Regions from separate parts of the Shinella sp. HY16 genome, predicted to be linked through region 4. Evidence: predicted binding sites of a transcription regulator. Region 4 holds the regulator's gene; each other region holds the start of a gene.
What was found. Region 4 encodes PhoB, which activates phosphate uptake and scavenging genes when phosphate is short. Its sites were predicted from a motif close to TGTCATNNANCTGTCAT; they were not measured.

Region 1: the regulator PhoB is predicted to act here: its motif matches at 958-974, upstream of phnC (phosphonate ABC transporter ATP-binding protein).
Region 2: the regulator PhoB is predicted to act here: its motif matches at 1,216-1,232, upstream of K0P03_RS05410 (PhoX family protein).
Region 3: the regulator PhoB is predicted to act here: its motif matches at 833-849, upstream of K0P03_RS09670 (UDP-2,3-diacylglucosamine diphosphatase).

The regions. Positions count from the first base shown of each region.
Region 1 covers NZ_JAHYXL010000008.1:103,506-105,706, reverse strand. The annotation lists gene phnD (phosphate/phosphite/phosphonate ABC transporter substrate-binding protein) at 1-68, opposite strand, end outside; gene phnC (phosphonate ABC transporter ATP-binding protein) at 65-874, opposite strand; gene tnpB (IS66 family insertion sequence element accessory protein TnpB) at 1,083-1,277, opposite strand; gene K0P03_RS34030 (hypothetical protein) at 1,530-1,970, shown strand; gene K0P03_RS34025 (hypothetical protein) at 2,197-2,201, shown strand, end outside.
Region 2 covers NZ_JAHYXL010000001.1:1,093,942-1,096,142, forward strand. The annotation lists gene K0P03_RS05405 (PaaI family thioesterase) at 1-108, shown strand, start outside; gene K0P03_RS05410 (PhoX family protein) at 230-1,168, opposite strand; gene K0P03_RS05415 (DUF2339 domain-containing protein) at 1,330-2,201, shown strand, end outside.
Region 3 covers NZ_JAHYXL010000001.1:1,907,892-1,910,092, reverse strand. The annotation lists gene K0P03_RS09675 (NADP-dependent malic enzyme) at 1-692, opposite strand, end outside; gene K0P03_RS09670 (UDP-2,3-diacylglucosamine diphosphatase) at 928-1,764, shown strand; gene K0P03_RS09665 (MFS transporter) at 2,026-2,201, shown strand, end outside.
Region 4 covers NZ_JAHYXL010000001.1:110,451-112,651, forward strand. The annotation lists gene phoU (phosphate signaling complex protein PhoU) at 1-545, shown strand, start outside; gene phoB (phosphate regulon transcriptional regulator PhoB) at 564-1,247, shown strand; gene K0P03_RS00540 (GcrA family cell cycle regulator) at 1,386-1,922, opposite strand.

The DNA.
Region 1 (2,201 bases), on a different contig from region 4:
GAGCCAGCATGCGCCAACGAACTCCAGCCAAGAACGGCGAGGAATGCGAGGGACAGAAGCTTCTTCATAATGCGGCCTCCATGGCAGCTAAAGGTTGATCATACTCGTAGTTGGACAAATCTTGTGTTGTGGTCGGATTTCTTGGGGCGCTGCGGTAGATCGACGCACACATTTGATCGGTCAGTTCGTCGACAGCGGCGTCCGCAACCACTTCCCCGTCGCGCATAGCAATGACCCGGTCGCCGAACCGGCGAGCTAGATCGATCTGATGAAGGCTGATCACAGCAGTGATGCCGTCGGCTGTGCATATTTCGCGAAGCTGCGACAGGACCTCGACAGCCGTTTCAGGGTCCAGACTTGCAACGGGCTCATCTGCAAGGACCAGTTGGGGCTTCTGGACCAGCGCGCGCGCAATGCCCACCCGTTGCTGCTGACCGCCGGATAGTTGATCCGCCCTGACGAGAGCCTTATCAAGAAGGCCTACGCGTTCAAGGCATTCCAACCCCAGCCTTCGATCCGAACGCGGCATAGGGAACAACGTACGCCAGCCAGAGTGGTAGCCCAGGCGGCCCGTCATGACGTTGTCGAGCGCGCTCAAGCGCCCTATGAGTTGGTGCTGCTGGAATATCATCCCAGTTCGCCTTCGGTGAATGCGAAGCTTAGTTTCCGCATCCAGAGCACCAATATCGTTAGAAGTGATCGAACCAGACGTCGGCGCAACCAAGCCGTTGAGTGTCCGGATGAGGGTAGATTTGCCTGCGCCGGATCTACCGAGGAGCACGACGAACTGACCCTGGTTGAACGTCAATGTCGTTGTCTTCAAAGCTTGGGTGCCGTTGGCATAGGTCACGGCAACTCCGTTCAGAGCCAGCATCACAATAATCCTGATCGTTAGTGGTGCATCGATTGAATATTTGCATCACTATGGGCGACATATGACGTCCGTTTATCAGGCTCGTGAAACTTCAATGACAGCACTTAAACTCAGCTCTACCTCCTCGCGTAGCTGCGATGGAGAAATTTCACCCAGAGCCGCCTGATCATGACGGCCCGGTCCCAATTCTACACCACCTTGACGGATGCTATCCCATATTCGGCCAGATAAACCGGCCCTTCTCCAGCCGCCGGGTAAAAAGGCAGGCGCCCAGACCATCATGCCAGATGATCTTCAAAATATCCGATCTGCGGCCCCTGAAGACGAAGAGATGCCCTGACAACGGATCATGCTGCAGAACCTCCTGCACCCGAAGCGCCAAGGAGGGAAAGCCACAGCGCATGTCCGTATATCCGCGCCTTCCTGGCGGGCACCCTTGATCCCGAATATTCCCGTCAGCTGACCGAGCAACTACGACAGGCAGGCGTCCCGGTTTGACCATGCCGTCGCTGGCAATTAATCTGAGCACGTGGCGGATGTTTGCAAGCAGACCCGGATGTTTGCGAGCACATTGGCAAAGAGCGTGAGCACGACGCCCGCTCCATTGTCAGATAATTCGAGCAGAAAATGCCGATGTTTGCGAGCAGAGGCGCTTATGTTGGCAAGCCGCTACAAGTATCGACTGATCTCGGTGCTGGTGCTGATGGCACCTACCGCATGGGCTGCGGACAATCCGATGTGGCGTAGCGGCTTCACCTGGTCCTGCACTTATTCCTCGGTCATCCGATGCGAACGGGCAACCGATTGCGAGTCGAGCGGGGAGGGCGGCAAGATCGAAATGGCATATCGCGAGAATCTACTGATTGACGCCGAGGGAAAGCCCCATCCGATCAAGCGCCACTACGTCCAGACTGTCGCCGGCAGTCCGATCGGCAGTGAGGTGAAAATCGAACTCGATACAAACGAGGTGATCTGGCTTTCCCCTGCCGACCCGGCGGGGACATTTTCGGACAACTGGATCGGCGTGATGCTCTCACCAAAGTCTGGCGTGATCATGCAGGAACTTAGGCCACTGATCTGCAAGCCGACCAAATAGAGCGGGGTTCGATCATCCTTCAGAGGCTTTTCCAGTAAAGGTCGGAATAGCCGAAGTCGCCATCCTGATATGCGGGTCCGAATGCGATAGGAAGCACGTGAACGCATGATCAAAGAAGATTGTGCATCCCATTTCCTAAAGAGCAACTTTAAATTGACTTCACCATCGACGAATGGCGCTATTTCCTATGAACCTTCGATTCGGGCGGTCAGCCCCGGAGAAATCCATGGC
Region 2 (2,201 bases), 980 kb from region 4:
CGTACCATTGCGACATCCGAAGCCTGGCTGCGCGACGGAAACGGCAAGCTGCTCGCCCATGGCACTGAAACCTGCGCCATCTTCCCGATCGAAAACCTGATGCGTTAGTGTCTCCAGCTGAAGCGGCGCCGGATGCGGCGGCCAGAAGGCATATGGGGCAATTCCACTGAACCGGGGGCTGCGAAGTTGCTCCAGACAGGCCGCAGGCATCGGTCCTGCTGCCGATGGCTCAATGGCCGTTACAGGTCGAAAGCACTTCCCAGTGCGCGTGCAGCGCTGCGAAATCGCCGCCGGCTTCGATGATCTCGACGATATGGCTGAACCGGTCGCGGGCGCCCGTTTTTTCGCCGGCCAGCTGGAGGCGGGCCGTGCCGGCCGCAGGATCCCCGGTCACATCCGCAATTCCGTCGAGGCGGGTGGCGCGCAGGAGGGCGGCGGCGCGGCGTGTTTCGCTCTGCACGTTGATCGGTGTGGCATAGCCATAAGCGGTGGTCAGCGGGCTCTTTCCGGCAGCGACCGGCATCCATGTCAGCGTGCCGTTTTCCATCACCAGCGGCGCCGCGTCGAAGGTGACCGGCATCCAGTCCTCTTCCGCGTCGGCGGAAAAATGCGCGACATGGAGCGTGCCGTCGTCGAGGAGGTCCGGGCCGTCGGCGCGGCTACCGGACTGCCAGGTGCGGTTTGTGACGAACTTGTAGAGATGCCCGGATTCGCCGACATCGCCGCAATAGACGACCACGCGGCCATCCCGGTTGACGAGGCAGGCGAGGGCGCCATGCCGCAAGCGGCCGAGGGCGGGCCGTTTTTTCGGGGCGGCGTCCGGATTCCGCGGATCGACCTCGACGACCCAGCCCGCAGGGGCGCCGGATCCCTCATCGAAGCAACGGGCGTCGCCATGAAAATCCGCCTCTGCCATCAGCCGCGTGCCCCAGGGGGTAAGGCAGCCGGCGGTGGCGATGCGCTGGCTTGAAGCCAAGCGGAGCGCGGCGGGGGCCAGGCGTTTTGCCGGGGCCTCGCCGGCGGCTGGCGTTATAGGCTGCCCGTCCGTGCGGGCGGCGGTGCATCGACCGAGAAGATTGCCGAGGCTGCGAACGATGGCATGCGCATAGCCGTCCCGGGGCTGCCGGCCCGCCTGCGTGGCGGTGGCATTGCGAAGGGTCTGGGTCATGGCGGGCTCCGGTTGCTCCTGGAAATAGGTCATTGTGCCCGCCTTGCATGAAAACCATGCGACAACCCGAAGAGAATACCGGCTTCAAACGTAACCCCGTTTAGTCTTTGGAAAAAACCGGGTAGTCTCCGCGCCCGGACAATGCCCGCCTTGGAGTCGCAATGCTCGAAATCCTCTCCCTGGTCGCGATCGGCCTGGCGCTCTATACCCTCAATGCATCGCGAAACAGCGCGCAGAAACTCGGCGAGGAGGTGATGCGGCTGAAGCGCGAAGTCGAGGCGCTGAAGGCCGGAGATTTGACGGCGCCAGTGGAGACGGTGGCTGTGGAAGCGACCGAGGCCATCTCCGAAGAGGCGGCCGAGGAGCCGGTGCCGGCCGATTTCGCAAGCCCCTGGGCTGCGTCGCAGGCGGCGGGGATGGACGAGGCCGAGAAGGGCCGGGCGATCTTTGGCGGCACGCCCGCCGGTCCCGCCGAAACGGTTGCTGCGAGCGAGGGGCTGGACGAAGCCGTTGCGGCGGCCTCTGCCACTCCCGCGGCCGCGGCAAAGCCGAAGGAAAGCTTCGAAAGCCGCATCGGCGCGCGCTGGGCCGTCTGGGTGGGCGGCATCGCGCTCGCGCTCGGCGGCATCTTCATGGTCAAGTATTCCATCGAGGCAGGGCTGCTCAGCCCGGCGGTGCGGCTGTCGCTGGCCGCCGTCTTCGGCCTCGTGCTCATGGCCGTCGGCGAGTTCGTGCGCCGCCGCACGCTGCCGGTCATCGCGAATGCCTTCCAGAACGCGATGATCCCCGGCGTGCTGACCGCTGCCGGCGCCATAACACTGTTTGCCGTCACCTATGTTTCCTACGAGTTCTACGGCTATTTCGGCCCGCTGACGGCCTTCGTGCTGCTCGCCGCCGTGGCCTTCGCGACGATCGGCCTGTCGCTCCTGCACGGGCAGGCGCTGGCCGGCCTCGGCCTGCTGGCCTCTCTCGTGACGCCTGCGCTGATCGCGACCGAGGAGCCGAGTGCCTGGGGCCTTTTCGGCTTCCTCTC
Region 3 (2,201 bases), 1.8 Mb from region 4:
ACCCAGATGTTCTCGACCTTCGCGCCGAGGGAAACGAGCTGGTTGAGGCAGGCAAGCGCGGCCGCGCCGGCGCCCGAAGCAACGATCTTGGCGTCCGACAACGCCTTGCCGGCGAGCTCCAGGCCGTTGAGGACCGCTGCAGCGACGATGATGGCAGTGCCGTGCTGGTCGTCGTGGAAGACGGGGATATCCATCTTCTCGCGCAGCTGGCGCTCCACCTCGAAACATTCCGGCGCCTTGATGTCTTCGAGGTTGATGCCGCCGAAGGTCGGCTCCAGCGCCGAGACGACATTGACCATCTCGTCGACGGTCGGCGCGTCGATCTCGATGTCGAAGACGTCGATGCCGGCGAACTTCTTGAAGAGCACCGCCTTGCCTTCCATCACGGGCTTGGAGGCGAGCGGACCGATATTGCCGAGGCCGAGCACGGCCGTGCCGTTCGAGACGACGGCGACGAGGTTGGCGCGCGCCGTGTAGTCGGCGGCCGTGTTGGGGTCGTCACGGATGGCAAGGCAGGGCGCGGCGACCCCCGGCGAATAGGCAAGCGCCAGATCGCGCTGGTTGCCGAGCGGCTTGGTCGGGTTGATCTCGAGCTTGCCGGGGCGGGGGTGGCGGTGGAAGAAGAGGGCCTGCTGGTCGATGTCGCCGCTTGCCGGACCGTCCTGCGTCCGCGATTTGTCACCCGTGCTCATGATGCTCCCTGCCATATGCTGTTTTCGTTGCGGCTCTTGGCTCTGCGAAACCGCCGCGACGTGAAGTTTTCCGAGTCTTCCATAAAGCCGCAATCAGCGGCCTGTGCAATGCCTATTTGCCGCCGAAAAAGGCATAGGTGTGTCATCAATCTGAAACAGGAGTCTGGTTTTCAACGGGTTGAAAGCCGCCCCTCCCGACGACCACCGCGGCGGCTGGCCACCCGGAGAAGAACGCATGACTGCGACCCTTGCCGACCCCACTGTCCGCCACTTCCGCACGCTGTTCATCTCGGACGTGCATCTGGGATCGAAGGCGGCCAAGGCGGACTTCCTGATCGACTTCCTGCGGCATCATGAAGCGGAGACGATCGTGCTCGTCGGCGACATCGTCGACGGCTGGCGCCTGAAGCGCAACTGGTATTGGCCGCAGGCCTTCAACGATGTCACGCAGAAGCTGTTGCGCAAGGCGCGCAAGGGCACACGCATCATCTACATTCCCGGCAACCACGACGAATTCCTGCGCGATTTCCCCGGCACCCATTTCGGCGGCGTGGAAGTGGCCGACCGCATCATCCACGAGGCGGCCGACGGCAAGCGCTATCTCGTGCTGCATGGCGATGAGTTCGACGTCGTCGTGCGCCATGCCCGCGTCGTCGCCTATCTCGGCGACTGGGCCTATGACGCGGCCATCGCCATCAACGTGGTCTTCGCCGCCATCCGCCGCCGGCTCGGCCTGCCGTACTGGTCGTTCTCTTCCTGGGCCAAGCAGCAGGTCAAGACGGCGGTGAACTTCATCGGCGAGTTCCAGAAGGTGGTCGTCGAGGAGGCGCGGCGCCACGATGCCGACGGTGTGATCTGCGGCCATATCCACCACGCCGTCATCACCGAGATCGACGGCATCCGCTATATCAACAGCGGCGACTGGGTGGAGAGCTGCACGGCGATTGCCGAACACCATGACGGGGAGATGGAACTGATCACCTGGCAGAAGCTCGCCTCAAGCCCCGCCGAAGTCCTTCCGGTCTCGCACCGGATGCTGGCGATCGAGACCCGGGAGCCGGAGGCCGCTTAGAGAAATTCCAGCGGAAGCGCGTAGTGGTTTTGCGTAAAAACGAGATAGAGCGTTTCCGCGATTCGAAGAAAAGCGGAACTGCCCTGCGGCAACTTGCGTGCATCCGGGATGCAAAAGCATGGGGCGGAAGCTGGCGGATCGCGCTGCGCCTGTGTCCGGTTTCACAAGTTCGGCATTCCCGCCGGTGGGCAGAAATAGCGCATTGGCGTACGTACATCGGCATGATAGAGCGGAGGGCGTTCCAACGCAGGTTCCCCGCCAATGAATGCCCCCTCCGGTTTTACCGTGACCGCCGGCGCGCCGCCGTATTTTGCTGCGCGTATCGCTCTCGTCTTTTGCGCGCCGATGATGGTCAACGGCATTGCGCTGCCGTTCTTTCCGGTCTGGCTGGAAACGCTTTCGATGAGCGATTTCCAGATCGGCATGGTTCTCGCCGT
Region 4 (2,201 bases):
GCCAGATCAACGACAAGGCGATCGTCACCATCGCCAAGCGCCAGCCGATGGCGGCGGACCTGCGCGAAATCATGGGCGCGATCCGTATCGCGGCCGAACTGGAGCGCGTCGGCGATCTCGGAAAGAACACCGCCAAGCGCGTCATCGCCGTCCAGAGCTCGGGCATGCCCCGCAAGCTGGCCCGCGGCTTGGAGCATCTCGCCGAGCTCGCGCTGATGCAGCTCAAGGAAGTGCTCGACGTCTATGCCACCCGCTCGATCGAGAAGGCCAAGGCGATCCGCGAGCGCGACGACGAGATCGATGCGATCTATACCTCGCTGTTCCGCGAACTCCTGACCTACATGATGGAAGACCCGCGCAACATCACGCCCTGCACGCATCTCCTGTTCTGCGCCAAGAACATCGAGCGCATCGGCGACCACGCGACCAACATCGCCGAAACCATCTACTACATGGCAACAGGCTCGCAGCCGGAAGGTGAGCGTCCGAAGGACGATACCTCGACCTCCGTCGTCGCGGCCGATGTCGCCGACGCGTCCGAGTAAAGAGCAAGGTTCAACTCCATGGTGCCCAGAATTGCCGTCGTGGAAGACGAGGAGGCCCTGAGCGTTCTCCTCCGTTACAATCTGGAAGCGGAAGGTTTCGAGGTCGATACGATCCTGAACGGTGACGAGGCCGAGATGCGCTTGCAGGAGCGCATGCCGGATCTCCTCATCCTCGACTGGATGCTTCCGGGCGTTTCCGGCATCGAGCTGTGCCGACGCCTGCGCCAGCGCCCGGAAACCGAACGTCTGCCGATCATCATGCTGACGGCGCGCGGCGAGGAGAGCGAGCGCGTGCGCGGGCTTGCCACCGGTGCGGACGACTATGTCGTCAAGCCCTTCTCGACGCCGGAACTGGTTGCCCGCGTGCGGGCGATGCTGCGCCGTGCCAAGCCCGAGGTTGTCTCGACGGTGCTGCGCTGCGGCGACATCGAGCTCGACCGCGAGACGCACCGCGTCCATCGTCGCACCCGCGAGGTCCGCCTTGGCCCGACGGAGTTCCGCCTTCTGGAGTTCCTGATGACCTCGCCCGGCCGCGTCTTCTCGCGCTCGCAACTTCTCGACGGGGTCTGGGGCCATGACATTTATGTCGACGAGCGCACCGTCGACGTGCATGTCGGGCGTCTGCGGAAGGCGCTCAACTTCGCCAACATGCAGGACGTCATCCGCACGGTCCGCGGCGCCGGCTATTCGCTGGAAACCTGAGCGAACGGAATTCCTCCCAAGGACGGAAATGGGCCCTCAGGGGCCTGTTTGCGTTTTGGGGGAATAGTAGAGGCACCACCATCTCAAACGAAAACGGACCCTTTCGGGTCCGCATCGCATTTTCTGCCGTGGTAGATGTTATCGCATCCGGCGGCGCTCGGCCGAGGGCTGGTAGGCGAGGCGCTGGTGGTAGGTGCAGTAGGGCGAATTGTCGGGGGACTCGTTGCCGCAGAAGTGGAAGTCGTCGTTGAGCGGGTCTCCGATCGGCCACTTGCAGGTGCGCTCGGTGAGCTGGGTCAGCTCGAGACGACGCGACATCGGTACGACCACGTTGTTGCGGTTGGCCGGAACCGGAAGGGTCTCGGCCTGCATTTCGAAATCGGCGTCGATCTCTTCCTTGACAATGGCGTTGCCGGCCGGACGGGCGACCGGGCGGGCGGCGACGGGACGGGCAGCGAAGTTCGACGGACGCGGCGTCGCCGGAGCCGGACGCTTGGCGCGTGTCGCGGTCTGGGTGCCGCCGGCCTTGGCGCGACCGGGCAGATTCAGCCGGTGCACCTTGCCGATGACGGCATTGCGGCTGACGCCGCCGAGCTGCGCCGCGATCTGGCTCGCGCTCAGGCCCTCGCTCCAGAGCTTCTTGAGTTTCTCGACGCGCTCGTCTGTCCAGTTCATGTTTTTGTCTCCGCTCGGCGTTCAGGATGCGGGAATCCCTCGTCGTGCTCCGGACGGGTCCGGAACCTGAACGCCCTAACTCTCTTGCTGACTAGTTCCGCCGCATGCAGTCTAGTAATTGGTCTTTAACCTAGAGACCGGTGGACTCTGTGACAAGAGTCGCCGGAATCCGGGCGAATCGATTTCGGAGTTTTCCCCAACTTGCTGGTCGGGTGTGACTCGATAGAGACACCTTCCATGCGCGTCGCGAATCCTCACCTTGCGGGATGTTCAGCGCCA